DNA from 3 places in the Streptomyces sp. NPDC039430 genome. Region 3 is predicted to be linked to each of the others. Evidence: riboswitches for the same ligand, from Rfam matches in the RefSeq annotation. Region 3 holds a riboswitch; each other region holds the start of a gene.
What was found. Region 3 has a riboswitch for S-adenosylmethionine ahead of thrC (threonine synthase). Riboswitches for the same ligand answer to the same signal wherever they lie in the genome.
Positions count from the first base shown of each region.

Region 1: linked by a shared signal. The riboswitch ahead of ACZ7LS_RS12330 (glutathione S-transferase family protein) and the one ahead of thrC (threonine synthase) in region 3 are both predicted to bind S-adenosylmethionine.
Region 2: linked by a shared signal. The riboswitch ahead of ACZ7LS_RS01055 (aminotransferase class V-fold PLP-dependent enzyme) and the one ahead of thrC (threonine synthase) in region 3 are both predicted to bind S-adenosylmethionine.

Region 1 covers NZ_JBVKAK010000004.1:90,061-97,107, forward strand. Annotated here, with positions in the region: gene ACZ7LS_RS12305 (LLM class flavin-dependent oxidoreductase) at 1-614, opposite strand, end outside; gene ACZ7LS_RS12310 (LLM class flavin-dependent oxidoreductase) at 628-1,719, opposite strand; gene ACZ7LS_RS12315 (NtaA/DmoA family FMN-dependent monooxygenase) at 1,716-3,089, opposite strand; gene ACZ7LS_RS12320 (LLM class flavin-dependent oxidoreductase) at 3,110-4,324, opposite strand; gene ACZ7LS_RS12325 (putative leader peptide) at 4,421-4,831, opposite strand; SAM riboswitch class IV at 4,790-4,933, shown strand; gene ACZ7LS_RS12330 (glutathione S-transferase family protein) at 5,148-5,930, shown strand; gene ACZ7LS_RS12335 (LLM class flavin-dependent oxidoreductase) at 5,983-7,047, opposite strand.
Region 2 covers NZ_JBVKAK010000001.1:244,594-251,640, forward strand. Annotated here, with positions in the region: gene ACZ7LS_RS01050 (glycerate kinase family protein) at 1-967, shown strand, start outside; gene ACZ7LS_RS01055 (aminotransferase class V-fold PLP-dependent enzyme) at 969-2,351, opposite strand; SAM riboswitch class IV at 2,569-2,686, opposite strand; gene trpD (anthranilate phosphoribosyltransferase) at 2,788-3,852, opposite strand; gene qcrB (cytochrome bc1 complex cytochrome b subunit) at 4,047-5,672, opposite strand; gene qcrA (cytochrome bc1 complex Rieske iron-sulfur subunit) at 5,669-6,721, opposite strand; gene qcrC (cytochrome bc1 complex diheme cytochrome c subunit) at 6,718-7,047, opposite strand, start outside.
Region 3 covers NZ_JBVKAK010000010.1:187,346-194,392, forward strand. Annotated here, with positions in the region: gene ACZ7LS_RS25300 (extracellular solute-binding protein) at 1-121, shown strand, start outside; gene ACZ7LS_RS25305 (DUF3263 domain-containing protein) at 133-483, shown strand; gene otsB (trehalose-phosphatase) at 559-1,401, shown strand; gene ACZ7LS_RS25315 (alpha,alpha-trehalose-phosphate synthase (UDP-forming)) at 1,529-2,959, opposite strand; gene ACZ7LS_RS25320 (hypothetical protein) at 3,087-3,266, opposite strand; gene ACZ7LS_RS25325 (glucosyl-3-phosphoglycerate synthase) at 3,305-4,417, opposite strand; SAM riboswitch class I at 4,586-4,715, shown strand; gene thrC (threonine synthase) at 4,733-6,034, shown strand; gene ACZ7LS_RS25335 (ubiquitin-like small modifier protein 1) at 6,087-6,362, shown strand; gene ACZ7LS_RS25340 (cold-shock protein) at 6,744-6,947, shown strand.

The sequences.
Region 1 (7,047 bases), on a different contig from region 3:
ATGTCGGCGCCCTCTCCCGGCACGACATGGGCCTCGATGCCGTCAGCGGAGCGGTACGTGCCCGCCAGCAGCGCCAGGATGTCGTCGATCTGCTCGCCGTATGCCTGCGACTCGGCGTTCGGCAGGAGGAGCAGTTTCCGCTGGAGCGCGATACGCGGCGAGCCGAGCAGGTGCTCGAAGGAGAAGCGGGCGGGGATGCGCAGGCCGCCCGGGGTGCGGCCGTCGACCACGGGGGTCGCCGTCGGCGGCGGAGCGACGGGCCCGCCGGGCGGCCGGCCGCCGGAGCGGCCGAGGCCCAGGTCGAGGCGCCCGGGGTGCAGCGCGTCGATCAGGCCGAACTCCTCGACCGTGGACAGGGCGGTGCGGTGGCCGAGTTGCACGGCGCCGGAGCCGAGCCGGATGGTCGAGGTCGCGGAGGCGGTCAGGGCGAGGACGACCGCGGGCGAGGTGCCGGCCACGCCCGGGTTGAGATGGTGCTCGGCGTACCAGTAGCGGGTGTAGCCGAAGCTCTCGGTCCGCCGGGCCAGGTCGATGGAGTTGCGCAGCGCCTCGGTGGCGGTGGAACCGGACGAGACCGGGACCAGGTCGAGGACGCCGAGGGGTATGTCGGACATGTGCGGAGGCTCCTCAGTGGTCGGCGGGCGCGGACACCGGGGCGGGCTCCGCGAGGACCGGTCCCCAGGAGAACGGGGGATCGGGGATCTCACGGCGCAGTACCGGAGCGATGTCCGACTGGAACAGTGCGAGGGAGTCACGGTGCTGGCGATCCGTCAGCCCTCCCGCGTCCGCGTGCAGATGCAGCACGGTGTGCCCGAACCGTTCGTGGTAGCGCCGCACCTTCTCGATGATCTGCTGGGGGCTGCCGATCAGCGCCGAGCTGCGCTCCACGAAGTCCTCCAGGGTCGGGAACACCGGCTCCAGACCCAGCCGCTTCTGGAACGCCAGGTTTCCCTCGAACACGGGCCGGTAGGCGGCGATCGCCTCCTGGGAGGTACGGGCCGCGTAGAAGCCGGCCGTCCCCGCACCGACCGTGAGGGCGGCCGGATCGTGGCCGTAGTGCTCCCAGCGCTCGCGGTAGTGGCGGATCAACTCGGCATAGGGCTCTATGGGGTTGGTGACGTTGGCGGAGAAGAGCGGGTCGCCGTAGCGGGCGGCCAGATCGACCGACTCCTCGCTGGTGGCGCTGCCGTGCCAGACCCGGACCGGCCGCTGGAGCGGCCGGGGCCACACCTCCGCGTCGGTGAGTCCCGGGCGGAAGCGGGTCGCGGCGGTCACCTTGTCCTGGCGCCAGATCGTGCGGAACACCTCATAGCTCTCGGCGTTGCGGTCCCACTGGTCCTCGGGGGTGACCTGGAACAGGTCCCGCTGGGCGGCCCCGTTGCCCTTGCCGATGATCAGCTCAAGGCGTCCGCCGGAGAGGTGGTCCAGCGTCGCGTAGTCCTCGTACGCCCGCACCGGGTCCAGCAGGCTGAGCGTGGTGACCGCGGTGAACAGCCGGATCCGGGAGGTGAGGGCGGCGATGTGACTGAGGACGACGGGCGGCGAGGAGGAGATGAACGGCCGCTCGTGCCGCTCCCCCACGCCGAAGCCGTCGAATCCCAGCTCCTCGGCGAGGAGCGCGTTGTCGAGGACCTCGCGGAAGCGCTCCTGGGTGGACTTCTGTACGCCCGTCACCGGGTGCGGGGCGTGCACGATCAGGGTGATGGCGAGGAATCTCATGACGCCGCCCGCTCGTCGCGCGCGTCGTCCGGATGGGCCAGACCGAGGTGCTCGCGCAGAGTGGTGCCCTCGTACTCCGTGCGGTACACACCGCGCTCCTGGAGCAGCGGGACGACCTGGTCGGCGAAGGAGTCGAGGCCGCCCGGGGTGATGTGCGGGACGAGGATGAAACCGTCGCCGGCGTCGGCCTGGACCAGGTCGTTGACGGACTCGGCGACGGTGGCCGGGGAACCGACGAAGCTCTGCCGGCTGCCGGTCTCGATGACGAGGTCACGGATCGACCACTTGTTGGCGGCGGCCAGCTCGCGCCACTCGCGGGCCGTGGCCAGCGGGTCGCGGTACATCCGTACCTGGGCGCGCCCCCGGGCGATGGTGTGCTCGCCGAGGTCGGGGTCGATCTCGGGCAGCGGGCCGTCCGGGTCGTACGCGGACAGGTCCCGGTTCCAGACGAACTCCAGGTGCTTGATGGCCGTGGCCCCGCTCACCTGCTGGCGGCGCACCACACGGGCCAGTTCCTCCGCCTCGGTGTCGGTGTCGCCGAGCACGAAGCTCGCGGCGGGCAGGATCAGCAGCTGGTCGTGGCCGCGGCCGTACCGGGCCAGACGGCCCTTGACGTCGGTGTAGAACGCCTGGCCCTCCTTGAGGGTGGCGTACCGGCTGAAGATGGCGTCGGCGCTCGACGCGGCGAACTCGCGTCCCTCGTCGGAGTCCCCGGCCTGGAAGATCACCGGACGGCCCTGCGGGCTGCGCGGGACGTTGAACTGCCCCCGGATGTCGAAGTGCGGGCCCTGGTGGACGAAGGCTCCGGCCTGCGCGTCCCGCAGGAAGGTACCGGTCTCCCGGTCGGCGACGATCTCGTCCCCGCGCCAGGAGTCGAAGAGTTCGTTCGCGGTGGAGAGGAACTCCTTGGCACGCGAGTAGCGCTCCTCCTGCGGGAGGAAGCCGCCGCGCCGGAAGTTCTCGCCGGTGAAGGCGTCCCAGGAGGTGACCACGTTCCAGGCGGCCCGTCCGCCCGAGAGGTGGTCGAGGCTGGCGAACTGGCGGGCCACCTCGTAGGGCTCGTTGAAGGTGGAGTTGATGGTGCCGGTGAGGCCGAGGTGTTCGGTGACGGCGGCCAGCGCGGCGAGGACGGTGAAGGTGTCGGGACGGCCGACGACGTCCAAGTCATATATTTTGCCGCCCTGTTCACGCAGTCGCAGTCCCTCGGCGAGGAACAGGAAGTCGAACTTGGCGCGTTCGGCGGTTTTCGCGAGGTGCGCGAAGGAACTGAACTCGATATGGCTGCCGGCCTCGGGGTCGCTCCACACGGTGGTGTTGTTGACGCCGGGGAAATGGGCCGCGAGGTGGATCTGCTTGAGCGGCTTGCTCATGGGAGGAGGCTCCTTCGGGCTCAGGCGGTCGGGGCGGCGGCGTAGCGGTTGGCCGGGCGGGCGAGCCCGAGCAGCCCGCGCAGGGTGCCGGCCTCGTACACGCGGCGGAAGGCGCCCCGGCGCTGGAGTTCGGGGACCAGGCGCTGGGTGATCGCCAGAAGGTCGTGACCGGCGACGGCGGGGCGCAGCCGGAAGCCGGACAGCCCCGCCGACGCCAGTTCCTGCAGCAGATCGGCGAGTTGGGCCGGGGTGCCGGTGAAGATCCGGGCGTCGCTGGTGTACGGGGATCCCGCGAGGCCGTCCAGGCGCTCCCGGCGGGCCGCCGCCTCGGCGGGATCGTCGTCGAGGAAGACCACCAGGTCGCCGAAGACGTGCAGGGTCTCGTGGGCGCGGCCTGCCGCGGTCTGCTCGGCGCGGATCTCCTCGACGACGGCGCGGGCCTGGCCCGCGCCGGACGGGGTGACGTAACCGATGTCGGCGGCCCGTGCCACCAGCCGGTAGCCGCTGGTGGAGTGGGCGAGGGCGCTGACGAGTGGCTGGCCCTGGGGTGGGCGGGGCGTGATGGAGGGGCCCTTGACGCTGAAGTGCCTGCCCTCGAAGTCGATGTAGTGGAGCTTGTCGCGGTCGATGAAACGGCCGGTGGCGACGTCCCGGATCTCCGCGTCGTCCTCCCAGCTGTCCCAGAGCCGGCGCACGACCTCGACGTAGTCCGCGGCCTCGTCGAAGGCATCGGCCACGATCTCCCGTACAGCGGGCGTGTCGTAGTCCTCCCGGCGGAACGGCGGGAACGTACGGCGTCCGAAGTGCGCGGCCTCGTTCTGGCGTGCCGTGATCTGTACGCGCAGGCCGGCGCGGCCGGTGCTCACATAGTCGAGGGTGGCGATCGCCTTGGAGAGGTGGAACGGCTCCGTGTGGGTGGCCACGACCGTCGGCACCACGCCGATGTGGTGGGTCAGCGGGGCGACCCGCGCGGCGATGAGAACGGCGTCCAGACGGCCGCGGACCTGGTCGGTGCGGCCGTCGGGTCCGGTGAACGACGAGGACTGGAGACCGAGCGCGTCCTCGATGGTCACGAAGTCGAGCAGACCGCGCTCGGCCTCGGTCACGAGGTCGGTCCAGTAGGCGGCGGTGAGCAGTTCACCGGGGCGCGCGACGGGCTCGCGCCAGGCGGCCGGGTGCCAGCCGGCACCGTCGAGGGCGACGGCGAGGTGCAGCGGGGAGGGTGACGAGGACAAGGGAGTGACGCCTTCCTGATCAGCCGTACGAGGGGAGCCGACACCCGCACTCGGGGTGCGGCTGGAGGACAGCAGGTCACGCGTGAGGGCAAGCGGTCACGCGCGACAGAGCGCGCCGGCCACGCGCAGCAGGTCGATGTGCGTCCGGGAGTACAGGTGCAGAGGGCGGGGCGGGGCGGGTGCCACGGCACGGCTGCGGGACACGGGACGCATGTACCTCACCTCCGCCCTTCCGGCCCGGCGGCCTCCTGGGCCCCGGGGCCTTGTCGGCCTCGCGCTCGTGGCTCCCCCAAGGGCACACCACACAAACGTCAGCAGCGACAACAGCCCGGCTATTCCCTTTCTTCCGGCGGTCGGGATTTCTTTCGCCGGACCCACCGCGCGTGTACGCGAGTGACCATCAGGTGAGACCGAGCGCCCGGCTTCCTTGACGGCGTCACGGAGCGCACCGAGACTGATGTGGACGGTCACGATTGTCAGCGCCACGGCGTGGGTTCGCCCGCGCATGTGGTCATCGGCCCCGGCCCGCCGACAGGCAACCCTTCCACCGCGACGGGGTGCTCCGGGTGACGACCGGGTCCCGCCGGCGCGGCGGGGCAAGCGCGGTCTCGCGTCTCGCGAGCCCCGGAGGTTGGAACGGGTGGCAATGCCCAGGAACGGCTTGACGAGGCGCCTGCACATCGATCTCCTGCGTGTCTCCAGCGCTTACTGATCCGCCGACGGTCCGCGCGATCCGGACCCGTGCGAAAAGCGCAGTCGCTCCGCATCCGGCCGCTGGTGCCCACAAGGCGGCAGTGGCTTCCTCGTTCCCCAAGGGAGAGTCATGCCCGAGACAGCTTCGCGCAGTTCCAGCACGGCCACCTCCGGTGGCTGTCATGAGAATCCGTCCGCTTCGAGGCTTCGTCCCAGGGGAGCCACCGCGCCGCCCCGCCCGCACCACTTCCACAGCCGGATCGGCGTCGGCCTCGCCGGCGGCTTCTACCCGGCACCGCACCGTTACGACCTTTACCTGTCGGCGTGTTGTCCCCGCTCACTGCGCATCTCGGTCACCCTCGACCTGCTCGGCCTGAAGGACTCGGTCGGCACCACGCTCCTGACACACCCCGCCGGAACGCCCGACGCCTTCGCCTCGCTGCGCGGCGCGTACGAGGCGACGGTGCACCACTACGACGGGCCGTTCACCGCGCCCGCGCTGCGCGACCGCTGGAGCGGACGCATCGTCAGCAACGATACCGACGGGATCCTCCGCGACCTCGCGAGCCTGTTCTCCGGCCATGACGAAGCGCGCCCCTCCCCCCTCAACCCGCCGGCACTCGCCCCGGACATCGACGCCCTCCGCGACCTGCTGGACCGGGAGATCACCCCGGCCGCCCAGTCCCCGGGACGCTCGGCGGCACTGAGCCGGCTGGACCGTCAACTCGCCGCACAGCCACACGCGTTGGGCGAGGATCTGACGGCCGCGGACGTGGACCTGTGGGTGGCGCTCGTCCATCTCGGCCCGGCCGGCACCCTCCGCTCGTACCCCCGGCTCCGGGCCTACGTGAGCCGCCTCGGCGACCACCCGGCCTTCCGGAGCGGGATCGAGGCGGTACCCGACGCGGCCTGAGCCCCGGGCACGACGGCGAGGGTGACCGGCGTCGCGCCGCCGGTCGCGGAGGTCAGCGCAGCCTGGGCAGCAGCTGGTCCCCGATACGGACGGTCTCCTGCTTGTACGGGGTGTCGGAGAGGACGAAGTGGGTGATGCCCAGCGCGCGGTAGTTGCCCAGTGCCGTGGCCACGTCGGCGGCCGAGCCGACCAGCCAGGTGGTCGCCGCTCCCCCGCCGCCGACCTTGCCGGGAGTGGTGTACAGGCAGGTGTCGAGGACCTCGCCGCGCGCGGCGAGGTCGAAGAGCCGCTGCTGTCCGGTGGCGGTCCAGCGGTTCCCCGTCCAGGTGGACTCCCCCGAGTCCTCCGTCATCTTCGCGACCTTCTCCTCGGCCGCCCGCCATGCCTCCTCCGTGGTGTCGCGCACCAGCGTGGTGATCCGCAGTCCGAACTGGAGGGGCTGGTGCCGGCGTCCCACCTGCTCGCTCAACGCCTTGAGCCGGTCGATGCGTTCGGCGAGGCCGTCGAGTGGTTCGCCCCAGAAGAGCTGGACGTCCGCCTCCGCCGCCGACACCCGTTCCGCGGCCTCGGAGGCGCCGCCGAAGTAGAGCGTCGGATGCGCCCTCGTATCGGTGACGTACGGGCCTGGTGCGACCGTGGATCCGCTGACCTGGAAGTACTCGCCGTCGAACGTCACGCCCTCCTCGGTCCACAGACGCCGTACGAGGTGCAGGAACTCCTGGGTGCGGGCGTACCGCTGCGCGGGGTCGCTGCGCAGGTCGCCGTAGGCGGCCGGATTGTCGAGTCCGCTGACGATGTTGACCAGGACCCGGCCGCGGCTGAGCTGGTCGAGTGTCGCCGCCGCGGCGGCGAAGTGGGCCGGCTGCCAGTAGCCGGGGCGGATCGCGATCAAGGGCTTGAAGGTGCTGGTCCGGGCGGCCAGCGCGGTGGCGAGGGTGAAGGTGTCCGGGCGCCCCCAGCCGGTACCCAGGAGCGCGCCGCCCCAGCCGTGCGCCTCCGCCGTGCGGGCGAGCTCGGTGGAGTACTCGATGGAGCCCCAGCCGGTCGTCGTGTCGTCGCCGCGGTGGCCCGGTTCGATGGTGTTGGGGATGTACCAGAGGAATTCCAGACTCATCAT
Region 2 (7,047 bases), on a different contig from region 3:
GGTCGGTGACCCCGTCGGCAGCCACTTCGCGCTCCTCGGGGACACCGCGCCCGGTGCGGCGACCGCCGTCGTCGAAATGGCCGCCGTCGCGGGCCTCTCGCTCGTCCCGGCCGGCCGGCGCGACCCGGGTACCACCACGACATACGGCGTCGGCCAGCTCATCGGCGCCGCACTCGACCTGGGCGTGCGGCGCGTCCTCGTCGGCTGCGGCGACTCCGGCACGTCCGACGGCGGCGCGGGGGCGCTGCGCGCACTGGGCGCCCGGCTCCTGGACCACCGGGGCCGGGAGCTGCCCCCGGGCGGCGCGGCGCTGCGCGCGCTCGACCGTATCGATACGAGCGGACTCGACCCGCGGCTGCCCGGCACCGAACTGCTGGTCGCCTGCAACCCGTTCAATGTCCTGTGCGGCCCGCGCGGGGTGGCGCGGGTGTTCGGCCCGCAGAAGGGCGCCACCCCGGCCCGGGTGGAGGAACTGTCCCTGGCGCTCGATCACTGGGCGGCCGTCCTCACCCGGGACCTGTCCCCCGGAACCGACCTGCGCGCCGCACCCGGCACGGGCGCCTCCGGCGGTCTCGGAGCCGGTCTCGCCGCGCTCGGCGCGCGCCTGCTGCCCCGCTTCGACGTCCTGCTCGACCGGCTCGACCTCGACGCCCGGCTGGCCCGCGCCGATCTGGTGATCACCGCCGAGGGCGCGCTCGACCACCAGACCGTACGCGGCAAGATCCCGGCCGAAGTGGCCCGTCGCGCCCACGCGTCCGGAGTGCCGGTCCTGGTGCTGGCCGGCACCATCGGCCAGGGCGCCCACGAGGTGCGGGCCCTGGGGGTCGACGCGTACAGCTCGATCATTCCCGCGCCGGTGGCACTGCCAGAAGCCCTCGACCGCGGCGGTGAGTTCCTCGCCGACGCGGCCGAACGCGCCCTGCGGATGGTCCTGCTGGGCACCCGCCTCGCGCCCGTCGCGGCCTGAGTCAGCCGCGGTCGGGAACGCAGCGGCCGTCCTCCGTACGGTAGTTCCACCGCGCGCCGTCGGTCACCAGCTCCCGCACGGCCCGGACGAACCGGTCCACATGCTCGTCCGGTGTCCCGGCGCCGAAGCTGACCCGGATCGCGTTGAGCGACCGCTCGCCCGGCTCGGCCTCCGGGGCGCCGCACTCCCCCGGGTCCTGCGGGTCGCTGTCCAGCAGCGTCCGTACCAGCGGGTGGGCGCAGAAGAGCCCGTCCCGTACGCCGATGCCGTACTCCGCGGAGAGCGCGGCGGCGAAGTGCGAGCTGTTCCACCCCTCGACCACGAACGAGAGCACCCCGACCCGCGGCGCGTCGTCACCGAACAGCGAGAGCACCCTCACCTCGGGCACCCCGGCCAGCCCCTCCCGCACCCGGGCCACGAGCCGCTGCTCGCGCGCCACCAGCGCGTCGAACCCGGCGTCGGTGAGCGCCTTGCAGGCCGACGCGATCGCGTACACCCCGATGACATTGGGCGAACCGGCCTCATGACGGGCCGCCGTGGTGTGCCAGTCGACATCCACCCCGCCGTCGGCCCGGCGCGCCACCTTTCGGCTGGCGCCGCCCCCGGCGAGATACGGCTCCGCGTCCCGGAGCCAGTCGGCCCGCCCCGCGAGCACCCCGGATCCGAACGGCGCGTACAGCTTGTGCCCGGAGAAGGCCACCCAGTCGACGTCCAGCTCGGCGATGTCCACGGGGTGGTGCGGCGCGAGCTGAGCGGCGTCCAGCACGATCCGGGCGCCCCCCGCGTGCGCGGCGGCGGCCAACTCCCGTACGGGCCACAGCTCGCCGGTCACATTGGACGCACCGGTCACACAGACCAGCGCGGGCCCCGCGGCGGCCCGCCCGGCGAGCGCCCGCTCCAGCGTGGCGACGGCCTCGTCGGGCGTCCTGGGCGCGTTCAGATACGTCACCCGCGCGTCCCGCCACGGCAGCAGGGCCGCGTGGTGCTCGGTCTCGAACACGAACACCTCGCACTCCGCGGGGAGCACGGCCGCCAGCAGATTGAGCGAGTCGGTGGTCGAGCGGGTGAAGACGACCTGGTCATCGGCGCGGCAGCCGAGGAACTCCGCGACCGTCCGGCGGCTGTTCTCGAACAGATCCGTGGAGAGCTGCGAGAGATAACCGGCGCCCCGGTGGACACTGCCGTAGTACGGGGCGTACGCGGCGACGTCGTCCCACACCCGCTGGAGGGCGGGGGCGCTGGCGGCGTAGTCGAGCGCGGCGTAGGTGACCTCGCCACCGGTGACGAGCGGGACGCTCACCTCACGCCCGAGCACGGGCAGCGGGGCGGCGCAGGCGGGGTCGTCGGAGAGGGTCGTGGCGGCGGCGTTCGGGCGTGCGGACATGGCGATATCTCCCGGCGGGACAAGTCGGAACGGCTTCAAGTCCCCGCGAGGCGCGGCGTGCGCCAGCGGTGCGCGGCTGTGCCGCGGTGGTCGCGGGGGTGTGCCTCAACGCACGGGTCGCCGTACGGAGGTGTTGAAGAGGGGGCGTGATCGCCCTAACGCATTCGCTTGCTCACGAGACTGCTCCCTTGAGGACCAGGACCCCAAAGGTGGCAGGGGTCCGCGCTTGCCGCGGACCTCGCTGCCCACGGCCTGGTCTTCACCCGGGGCACCCCGCCACGGACGGAGGGTTGCCGGACAGCGAGCCGGGGCCTTAATCGCTGTCACTCATGACCTTGCCGAAGATTATGCCATACGGGTGCCGGACGGTAGATGGGGGCCGGGCTTCCTGCCGGGGCGCCGAAGGCGGCCGGCGCACGGCCCCCACCTACCGGTCCTACGACTGCGACGCGGCGATCCAGCGGGCGAGAGCCCGGCCCGCTTCGCCCGAGTCGATCGACTCCGCCGCCTTCTCCATTCCCGCCGACAGCTGCGCCTCCAGCGACTCCCCCGTCGGATCCAGCGCCACCAGCGCCGCCGCCGAGTTCAGCAGCACCGCGTCCCGCACCGGCCCCGTCTCCCCCGCCAGCAGCCGCCGCGCGACGTCCGCGTTGTAGGAGGCGTCCGCGCCGCGCAGCGCCTCCACGGGCACCAGTTCGAGGCCCACGTCCCGCGGGTCGAAGGCCTCCTCGGAGACCTTGCCGTCCCGGACGACCCATACCCGTGATGTCGCGGTGGTGGTCAGCTCGTCGAGGCCGTCGTCGCCGCGGAAGACCAGCGCGGAGGAGCCGCGCTCGGCCAGTACGCCCGCGATGATCGGCGCCATCCGGGCGTCGGCGACACCCGTCGCCTGCGCGCGGACCCTCGCCGGGTTGGTCAGCGGGCCCAGGAAGTTGAAGGTGGTGCGGATGCCCAACTCGCCTCGCGCGGCGGCCACATGACGCAGGGCGGGGTGGAACTTCACGGCGAAGCAGAAGGTGATGCCCGCTTCCTCGGCGACCTCGGCGACCCGCTGCGGGGTCAGTTCCAGGTTGACGCCGAGCTTCTCCAGTACGTCGGAGGCTCCGCTCGCCGAGGACGCGGCGCGGTTGCCGTGCTTGACGACCTTCGCGCCGGTGCCGGCGACCACGATCGAGGACATGGTCGAGATATTGACGGTCTTGGCGCCGTCGCCGCCGGTGCCGACGATGTCGACGGTCCTGCCGGGCACCTCGATGAGGTTGGCGTGCGCGTACATCGCGCGGACGAGGCCGCTGATCTCCGCGACCGTCTCGCCCTTGGCCCGCAGCGCGACGACGAAGCCGGCGATCTGGGCATCGGTGGCCTCGCCGCGCATGATCCGGTCCATCGCCCAGGCGGTGGCGTCCGCGCTCTGGTCGGCGCCGCTCAGCAGCGCGTCCAGTACGCGGGGCCAGGTGCGGGCCGCCGTGGTGTCGCCTCCGACGGGGGTCACAGCGCTCATGCTCGCTCCTGGGTGTCCGGGTCCAATGCGTGGGCCGTGTGTGCGGCCTGTGGCCAGCCTATCGGCGCGTACCGGCGCGCAGGGCGGATGCCCGTACTCCGGAACAGGGCGTACGCCGAGGGCCCCGGCCGGTTCCCTCGCGGAAGACCGGGCCGGGGCCCTCGGTGGTGGCGACCTGGTGAGGCCGGGCGGGATCAGTGGTGGCCGTGGCCGCTGGTGATCTCCTTGTACTCCTCGGCGGTGGGCTTGGGAATCTGGTTGCCCTCGCCGTAGTAGCCCTTGCTCAGCTTCGTGCGGAGCTTCTCGCCGGGGCTCACCTTGCGCTCCACGCCGTTCTCGTCGACCGTGGGGCCGATCTCGGCCGGCTTGTACTGCTCGTGCGCGGTGAGCTTGTGCAGGTCTCCCTGCTCCAGCGGGGTGTGGACCTCGATGAACTCACCGTGCGGCAGCCGCTTGATGACACCGGACTCGCGTCCGTGCAGCACCTTCTCGGCGTCGCGCCGCTGGAGACCCAGGCAGATCCGCTTGGTGACGATGAAGGCGATGACCGGTCCGGCGAAGAAGGCGATCCGGACGAACCAGGTGATCGCGTTGATCGACAGATGGAAGTGCGTCGCCCACAGGTCGTTACCGCCACCCACCAGCAGGATGAAGTACCAGGTCAGCCAGGCCACACCGAAGGCCGTACGGGTCGGTGCGTTGCGCGGGCGGTCCAGGATGTGGTGCTCGCGGTTGTCACGGGTGACCCAGGACTCGATGAACGGGTAGACCGCGATCGCGACCAGCACCAGCGGGAAGATCACCAGCGGGATGAAGACACCCAGGGCGAGGGTGTGTCCGGCGAAGTTGATCTCCCAGCCGGGCATCACACGGATGAGTCCCTCGGAGAAGCCCATGTACCAGTCGGGCTGGGCGCCGGTGGACACCTGGTCGGGACGGTACGGACCGAGAGCCCAGATCGGGTTGATCGTGGCGATCGCGGAGACGATCGCGATCACACCGAAGACCAGGAAGAAGAAGCCTCCGGCCTTCGCCATGTAGACCGGCAGCAGCGGCATGCCCACGACGTTCTTGTTCGTACGGCCGGGGCCCGCGAACTGCGTGTGCTTGTGGTAGAAGACCAGGATCAGGTGGGCCACCACCAGGCCGAGCATGATGCCTGGCAGCAACAGGATGTGGACCGAGTAGAACCGGGCCACGAAGTCGCCGCCGGGGAACTCCCCGCCGAACAGGAACATCGACAGATACGTTCCGACGACCGGCACCGACAGGACCGCGCCCTGCATGAACCGGACACCGGTGCCGGACAGCAGGTCGTCCGGGAGCGAGTAACCGGTGAACCCGGTGAACATGCCCAGGACGAACAGCAGGAAGCCGAACAGCCAGTTGACCTCGCGCGGCTTGCGGAACGCGCCCGTGAAGAAGACACGCATCATGTGGACCAGCATGGCCGCGAGGAAGATCAGCGCGGCCCAGTGGTGGATCTGCCGGATCAGCAGTCCGCCGCGGACGTCGAAGCTGATGTCCATCGTGGAGGCGAACGCCTCCGACATCATCACGCCCTGGAGCGGGACGTAGCTGCCGTGGTACTCCACCTCGTTCATCGACGGGTGGAAGAACAGCGTCAGATACACACCCGTGAGGATGATGATGATGAAGCTGTAGAGGCAGATCTCGCCGAGCATGAAGGACCAGTGGTCCGGGAAGATCTTCCGCATGTTGGCCTTGGCCAGGCCGTAGATGCCCAGCCTGCCGTCCGCCCAGTCGGCGACCCGCTCACCGGCGGGCGCCTTGCGGTTCTTGTCGTCAGCGGTACTCATCCGCGCTCCCAGAAGGCAGGGCCGACGGGCTCGTCGAAGTCGCCGAGCGCTTCGAGGTTGCCCTCAGCGTTCACACCGATACGCAGCTGCGGAAGGGCGTGACCGGCCGGGCCGAAGATGACGCGGGCGCCGTCGGAGAGGTCGAAGGTGGACTGGTGGCACGGGCAGAGCACGTGGTGCGTCTGCTGCTCGTACAGGCTGATCGGGCAGCCGACATGGGTACAGATCTTCGAGTACGCCACGATCCCCTGGTGGGACCATTCGAGCTCGCGCTTGTCCTTGATCTCGTCCGGCTGGATCCGGACGATCATCAGAGCCGCCTTGGCGATCTGCTTCTGGAAGTCCTCGCTGTGCTCGTCGAGACCCTCGGGCATGGCGAAGGTCAGCGAGCCCACGACGATGTCCTCGGGGCGCAGCGGCTCATTGGTGTTCATGTTGATGAGCTCTTTGCCCTTGCGCCACAGCGTGGAGCGGAGCTTCTTCTCGGGCAGCGGGCCCAGGTCGCGCAGGAGCACCACGCCGGAGAGCGGCACCAGCGCCATCGCGCCGAACATGGTGTTGCGGATCAGCTTGCGCCTGCCGAAGCCGGACTCCGCCGCGCCGACCGCGAAGTCCTCCAGGACCTTCGCCTTGACCTCGGGCGTCGCCTCGATCGGATGGCGCTCGTCGGCCATCTCCACGTCCGACATCAGCGTGCGGGCCCAGTGGACCGCGCCGGCGCCGATGCAGAAGAGCGCGATGCCCAGGGTCAGGCCCAGCGAGAAGTTCAGGATGCTGATGTGGCCGAACGGGAAGATGTAGACGATCTTGTTGACCGGGAACGCCACGTACGAGGCGATGAAGGCCACCGTCGCGATCATCGACAGCAGGAACAGGAAGGCGATCGCGCGCTCGGACCGCTTGGCCGCCCGCTCGTCGATGTCCTGCACCCGCGGCCGGTGGTCCGGCAGTCCCGGGTCGGCGAACGGGTCGTCCGTACGCTCCACCGCGGTGCCCGCGGCCCCCTGCTCGCTCGGCAGGTTCTCTGGAATCTCTTCTTGGCTACTCATGACTTCTTGGCCTTAGCGGTGTGGGCCGCGACCCAGACGGCAACTGCGATCAAAGCGCCCAGACCGAAGATCCAGGCGAAAAGCCCTTCGCTGACGGGGCCGAGGCCGCCCAGACTCAGACCGCCGGGACTTGAGGACTCCTCCCCGTTCACCGCCTTGACGTAGGCGATGATGTCCCTCTTCTCCTGCTCCGGCATCGTGGAGTCGGGGAAGGACGGCATGTTCTGCGGGCCGGTCTGCATGGCCTCGTAGATGTGCTTCGGATCCACGCCTTCAAGCGACGGCGCGGTCTTGCCGTGTGTCAGCGCCCCACCCTCACCGGTGAA
Region 3 (7,047 bases):
GGCGAGCGTGAGCGAGAGCTTCAAGAAGAACATCGGCAAGGCCGTCGAGCCCGGCGCCAGTCCGTCGAACGTCCTCGGAGGGATCGCCAGAGACGCGGCGGCCGCCGAGGCCGCCGAGTAGCGTGTGGTCATATGACCGCGTCTGAGCCCACCGAGCCCCGCGGTCCCGCCGAGCCCGCCGTCTCCCCGGAGCCGGCCGCTTCCGCGGAGCCCGCCGAGCCCCCGGAGCCGGCCGCTTCCTCGGAGCCGGCCGAGCCCGCGGGGCTGTCCGAGCGGGACCGCGCCGTGCTCGCCATGGAGCGGCGCGGCTGGCCGGGGCCCGGCGCCAAGGAGCGGGCGATCAGGGAGGGGCTCGGCCTCTCGCCGACCCGCTACTACCAGCTGCTGGGCGCGCTGCTGGACGATCCGCTGGCCCTGGAGCACGACCCGGTGACGGTGAACAGGCTGCGCCGGGTCAGGGCCGAGAAGCGCCGCCGGCGATAGGGCAGAGGCCCCAGGGGAAAGCCCCATTGGCCGGACAGGCCCCCCGTGGCGCCGGGCGCCGATAGGGTCGGGGGCATGGGCAGCAACCCGTACCCCCTGCCGAAACCGGCCACCCCCGCAGGCGCCGACGCTCTGGCCGCGCTCCTCGCGCGGCCCGGTGAGGCCGTCGTCGCGCTCGACTTCGACGGCACCCTCGCCGAGATCGTCCCCGACCCCGAACAGGCCCGCGCGCACCCGCGCGCCGTCCCCGCCCTGGCCGCGCTCGCGCCGCACGTCGCGTCGGTCGCGGTCGTCACCGGCCGCCCGGCCGGGGTCGCCGTGCGCTACGGCGGCTTCGCCGGAGTGCCGGGCCTGGACCATCTCGTGGTCCTCGGCCACTACGGCGCCGAGCGCTGGGACGCCGTCTCCGGGGCCGTCCGCACCCCCACCCCGCACGAGGGCGTCGCGGCGGCCCGCGCCGAACTCCCCGGTGTCCTCGACCGGTTCGGTGCCTGGCGCGGCACCTGGATCGAGGAGAAGGGCCAGGCGGTCGCGGTCCACACCCGCCGCGCCTCCGACCCGCAGGCCGCCTTCGACGCCCTGCGCGACCCGCTCACCGAACTGGCGGCCCGCCACGGCCTGATCGTCGAACCGGGCCGCATGGTCCTGGAGCTGCGCCCGCCCGGCATGGACAAGGGCGTGGCGCTGCTGGAGTACGTACGCGAGGTCGGCGCCAGGACGGTCCTGTACGCGGGCGACGACCTGGGCGACCTCCCGGCCTTCGCGGCGGTGGAGAAGCTCCGCTCGGACGGCCACCCGGGCCTGCTGGTCTGCATCGGCACGGAAGTACCCGAACTGGCCGACCGCGCCGACCTGCTGCTGCCGGGCCCGGCGGCGCTGGCGGACTTCCTGGCCGCGCTGGCGCAGGAGATGGCCTGAGGGACTCGCCGGCGCGCCCGCCCCGCCCGGAGCCTTCCCGGGCACGCCGGGCGCGCCGGGCGCGCCGGGCCTGTCGGGCTTCTCGGGCTTCTCGGGCTTCTCGGGCTTCTCGGGCTTCTCGGGTGTGTCAGGCGCGCAGCGCCGTCAGCTGGTCGAGGAACCACTGCTTCGGCGGCAGCGCCGTCGCCGCCGCGGCCAGCCGCTTGGCGCGTTCCGCGCGCTCGGCGGCCGGCATGGTCAGCGCCTCGTGGAGGGCCGTCGCCGTGGCGCTGATGTCGTACGGGTTCACCACCAGCGCGTCCTCGCCCAGCTCCTCGTACGCACCCGCCTCCCGCGACAGCACCAGCGCGCAGCCGCGCTCGGAGACGAGGGGGATCTCCTTCGCGACCAGGTTCATGCCGTCGCGGATCGGGTTGACCAGCGCCACGTCCGCCAGCCGGTAGGCGCCCAGCGAGCGGGCGAAGTCGTCCTCGACATGGAGGACGACCGGGACCCAGCCCTCCGTGCCGAACTCGGCGTTGATCTCGTCGGCCACCCGCTGGACCTCGGCGGTGTACTCGCGGTACACCGCCAGGTCCTGCCGGGACGGGTAGGCGAAGGCGACATGGACGACGCGTTCGCGCCATTCGGGACGGTCGGTCAGCAGCAGCCGGTAGGCGAGCAGCCCGCGCACGATGTTCTTCGACAGTTCCGTACGGTCCACCCGGACGATGGTCTTCCGCTCCTCGCCCGCGCTCGTCCGGCCGATCTGCCCGCGCAGGGTGACGATCCGCTCGTCCACGTCGGGGCGGTGCGCGCGCTCGCGCAGGAAGTCGCCGTCCGCGCCCAGGCCGTGCACCCCGATCGCGGTGTTGCCCGTCCCGCCCAGCAGCTCCGTGCAGCACGCCGTGAAGGCGCCCGCCCACCGGTGCGTCAGGAAAGCCGCGCGGTCCGCGCCGAGGATGCCGCGCAGGAGCTGGCGCGCGATGTCGTCGGGCAGCAGCCGGAAGTAGTCCACCGGCGCCCAGGGCGTGTGCGAGAAGTGCCCGATCCTCAGGTCGGGGCGCAGGGCGCGCAGCATCCCGGGCACCAGCGCCAGGTGGTAGTCCTGCACCAGCACGGCCGCGCCGTCGGCCGCCTCGTCGGCCAGCGCCTCCGCGAAGGCACGGTTGTACGTCTCGTACGACGCCCATCGCGCGCGGAACTCCGGGCCGAAGGACGGCTCCAGCGGGGTCTGGTAGAGCAGGTGGTGGACGAACCAGAGCGCGCTGTTGGCGACGCCGTTGTACGCGTCCGCGTACACCTCGGGCGCGATGCCCAGCATCCGCACCCGCTGGCCGCCCGTGTCGCCGGTGTCGAGCCGGCCGTCCGTGCGCCGTACCGCCTCGCGGTCGCCGTCCCCGAGCGCCGCGCACACCCACACCGCGTCCGCGTCCTGCCCGATGGCCGACAGGCCGGACACCAGCCCGCCGCCGCCCCGCTTGGCCTCCAGCGCGCCGTCGTCGCGCAGGGTGTACGAGACGGGGCCGCGGTTGGACGCGACGAGGACCTTGGCCCGGGAGGCCGGCTCGGTAACCATGTGCCGAAACCTAGCCCGTCGCGGAAACGCTCAAACGTACGGGCGCGGCCATGTCGGCGGCTGTGTCGACCGTCACGGGGGCGCCACTGCCGTCAGTCCCGCCACCGTCACGGGGGCGGCACCGCCGTCAGTCCCGCCGGCCGCGCAGCGCGGCCAGCGCGACGACCCCGGCGCCGCCCAGCGCGACCACCACCCCGCCCAGCAGCCACAGTCGCTCGATGGCGCTTCCCGCCCCGGCCAGCCGCGCGTGCGCGGCGGCGGCCAGCGGTCCGGCCAGCGCTCCGGCCCACACATGATTCATGCCCATAACCGGGCAATCTAGATAATTCACATGATCGCATCGCGTTACGCCGCGCGTCCGGCCGTGTACTCCGCGATCTCCCGCACCGGCGGCCGTTCCTCCGTGTCCACCGCGTGCGTACGCGGCACGAAACCGTTCTCGCCGCGCTCGAACTGCGTCAGCTCCGGCCGTACCAAGTGCGCCCGGGACAACCGCAGCTGCGCCGTACGGTAGATCGCCGCGGCCATCCGCCCCAGCGCCCGCTCGTCCTGATGACGGTGGATCCGCACCCCGACATCGACCTGCCCCAGCGCATCGAGCCCCGCCGTGTGCAGCGCGTCCACGAGCAGGCCCAGCTCCACGCCGTACCCGACGGGGAACGGCAGCCGCTCCAGCAGCGAGCGCCGCGCCGCGTACTCACCGCCCAGCGGCTGTACGAAACCGGCCAGCCGCGGCCAGTGCAGATTGAGCAGCGGCCTGGCCACCAGCTCGGTCACGCGCCCGCCCTGACCGCCCAGGCTCCCCTGCCCGCCCCGGTCGCCCCGGTCGCCCCGGTCGCCCCGGTCGCCCCGGTCGCCCCGGTCGCCCCGGTCGCCCCGGTCGCCCCGGTCGCCCCGGGCGCTCCGGTCGCTCCCGTCGTCCCGGTCGTCCCGGGCGCTCCGGTCGTCCGGGTGTCCCGCCGCGGGCTGGAGCAGCGGACGGTCGTACATCGCCTTCACGAACTGCATGTCCTGATCGGTCAGCAGCGGCCCCACGATCCCCGACACGAAATCGGCCGAGAACCGACGCAGATCGGCGTCCACGAAGCACACGACATCGCCGCTCGTCACCAGCAGCGACCGCCACAGCACCTCGCCCTTACCGGGCAGGGCCGGCAGCCGCGGCAGTATCGCGTCCCGGTCCTCCACGCGCGCGCCCGCCGCCGCCGCGACCGCGGCCGTCCGGTCGGTGGAACCGGAGTCGACCACCACCAGTTCATCGACGAGCCGCACCCGCTCCATCAGTTCGCGCCGGATCACGGACACGATCTCGCCGACCGTCTCCTCCTCGTTCAGCGCGGGAAGGACCACACTCACCGTCGTCCCGCGCGCGGCCTTCGCCACCATCAGCCGGTCGAGCGGGCGGTCGGCCACGGACCAGGAACGCCTGGTCAGCCAGTGCTCCACCTCTTCCAGCACGGTCGGTACTCCCTGTGCGTGTGCCATGAACGTGATCCATCTCGCGGTGCGGACGACTATCTCAACCGTGCGCTCCTTCGGTTACAGTCTTGAACAACACGAATGACCCACGCATGCCGGGGGTCGTTACGTGGAAAAACGCATCGGACCCCGGGTCCGGCGCCATAGCGCTCATCCAGAGGGACTGAGGGAACGGCCCGTTGAAGTCCCGGCAACCCTCCCGCCGACCATTCGAGGTCACGGTGGGGAAGGTGCCAATTCCGTCTCGTGGCGAAGTGCGTCGCGAGGAAGATGAGGAGAAAGGGCCTCGCCTCCATGGCTGTGCAGACCGCCGAACAGAACACCGACTCCGACACCGGGGCCGTTGATCTCGGACCCGCCGCCGCACTCTCGTGCCGCGAATGCGGAGAGCGCTTCGACCTCGGCCCGATCTTCGCCTGCGCGAGCTGTTTCGGGCCACTCGAAGTGGCGTACGACCTGCCGAGCGGCAGCCCCGAAGAGCTGAAGAAGCGCATCGCCGAGGGCCCCGACAACATCTGGCGCTACGCGCCGCTGCTGCCCGTCCCCGCCGACGTGGCCACGAAGCCCAATATCAACCCCGGCTTCACCAAGCTCGTCAAGGCCGACAACCTCGCCCGCGAACTGGGCGTCACCGGCTCCCTCCACATCAAGGACGACTCCGGCAACCCGACGCACTCCTTCAAGGACCGCGTCGTGGCCATCGCCGTCGAGGCCGCCCGCGCCTTCGGATTCACCACGCTCTCCTGCTCCTCCACGGGCAATCTGGCCGGGGCCGTCGGCGCCGCCGCCGCCCGCGCCGGCTTCCGCTCCTGCGTCTTCATCCCGCACGACCTGGAGCAGGGCAAGGTCGTCATGGCGGCGGTGTACGGCGGTGAACTCGTCGGCATCGAGGGCAACTACGACGACGTCAACCGCTTCTGTTCCGAGCTGATCGGCGACCCGCTCGGCGAGGGCTGGGGCTTCGTCAACGTCAACCTGCGCCCGTACTACGGCGAGGGCTCCAAGACGCTCGCGTACGAGATCTGCGAGCAGCTCGGCTGGCGGCTGCCCGACCAGATCGTCGTCCCGATCGCCTCGGGCTCACAGCTCACCAAGATCGACAAGGGTCTCCAGGAGCTGATCAAGCTCGGCCTCGTCGAGGACAAGCCGTACAAGATCTTCGGCGCCCAGGCCGAGGGCTGCTCGCCGGTGTCCACCGCCTTCAAGGCCGGACACGACGTCGTACGGCCGCAGAAGCCGGACACCATCGCCAAGTCCCTGGCGATCGGCAACCCGGCCGACGGCCCCTACGTCCTGGACATCGCGCGCCGCACCGGCGGCGCCGTCGAGGACGTCACCGACGAGCAGATCGTCGACGCGATCAAGCTGCTGGCGCGCACCGAGGGCATCTTCGCGGAGACGGCCGGGGGTGTGACCGTCGGCGTGACGAAGAAGCTGATCGAGGCCGGTGTCCTCGACCCGGCGCTCACCACCGTCGTCCTGAACACCGGCGACGGCCTCAAGACGCTCGACGCCGTCGCCCCGACGACCGGCCCGACCGCGACCATCCGCCCGAGCCTGGACGCGTTCCGCGACGCCGGCCTGGCCGGCAGCTGACGACCACCACGACGTTTCCGACGTTTCGGAAGACGGAAGGCAGAACACCACCATGAGCGTCAACGTCCGCATCCCCACCATTCTCCGTACGTACACCGGCGGCAAGGCCGAGGTCGCCGCCGAGGGGGCGACCCTCTCCGAGGTCATCCAGTCCCTGGAGGCCAACCACCCGGGCATCGCCGGCCGCGTCCTGGACGACCAGGGCAAGCTGCGCCGCTTCGTGAACGTGTACGTGAACGACGACGACGTCCGCTTCGAGCAGGGCCTGGAGACCGCCACCCCGGCGGGCGCCGGCGTCTCGATCATCCCCGCCGTCGCCGGAGGCTGACGCCAGGTCACCGCCGCGCGTCTTTTCTCCGCTCTGTGACTGGAACGGCCCCCTCCGTAAGAGAAGCGGAGGGGGCCGTTCTACATGGTTGAGCGCGGTAGAGTAGGGGAACGCCCCGCTGTCGCCGCTGCCGAAGGCATGCGAGAACGCGACAACATGAGGCCGATGTCGGAGTGCCGTATGCGCCGTAGGTGCGCTTTGCCCGGCCCGACTTGCCCTGGAACGCTGGGAATTCATCTCTATGTGTGTTCGGCCATGCCCAGAATTCTCGTCCGATTGACCTGTTGCAGAGGGCAGTTGGGCAGATACATTCAGCCGCGGTCGACGCGTTCCGGCGCGAAGTGTGGCCCCGTGCAAGGGCCAGTAATAGGGGAGTTAGGCATGGCTCAGGGCACCGTCAAGTGGTTCAACGCGGAGAAGGGCTACGGCTTCATCGCGGTAGACGGTGGTGCGGATGTATTCGTCCACTACAGCGCGATCCAGATGGACGGTTACCGCACCCTTGAAGAAGGTCAGCGAGTGGAGTTCGAGATCTCGCAGGGCCAGAAGGGTCCGCAGGCGGACATGGTCAAGCTCGCCGTCTGATCCCGGCGCGATCGGCCACCGACGCACTGACGTACACGTACTCACGCCGAAGGGTCCGCATCCCGAACAGGGGATGCGGACCCTTCGGGCGTTCCCGGTG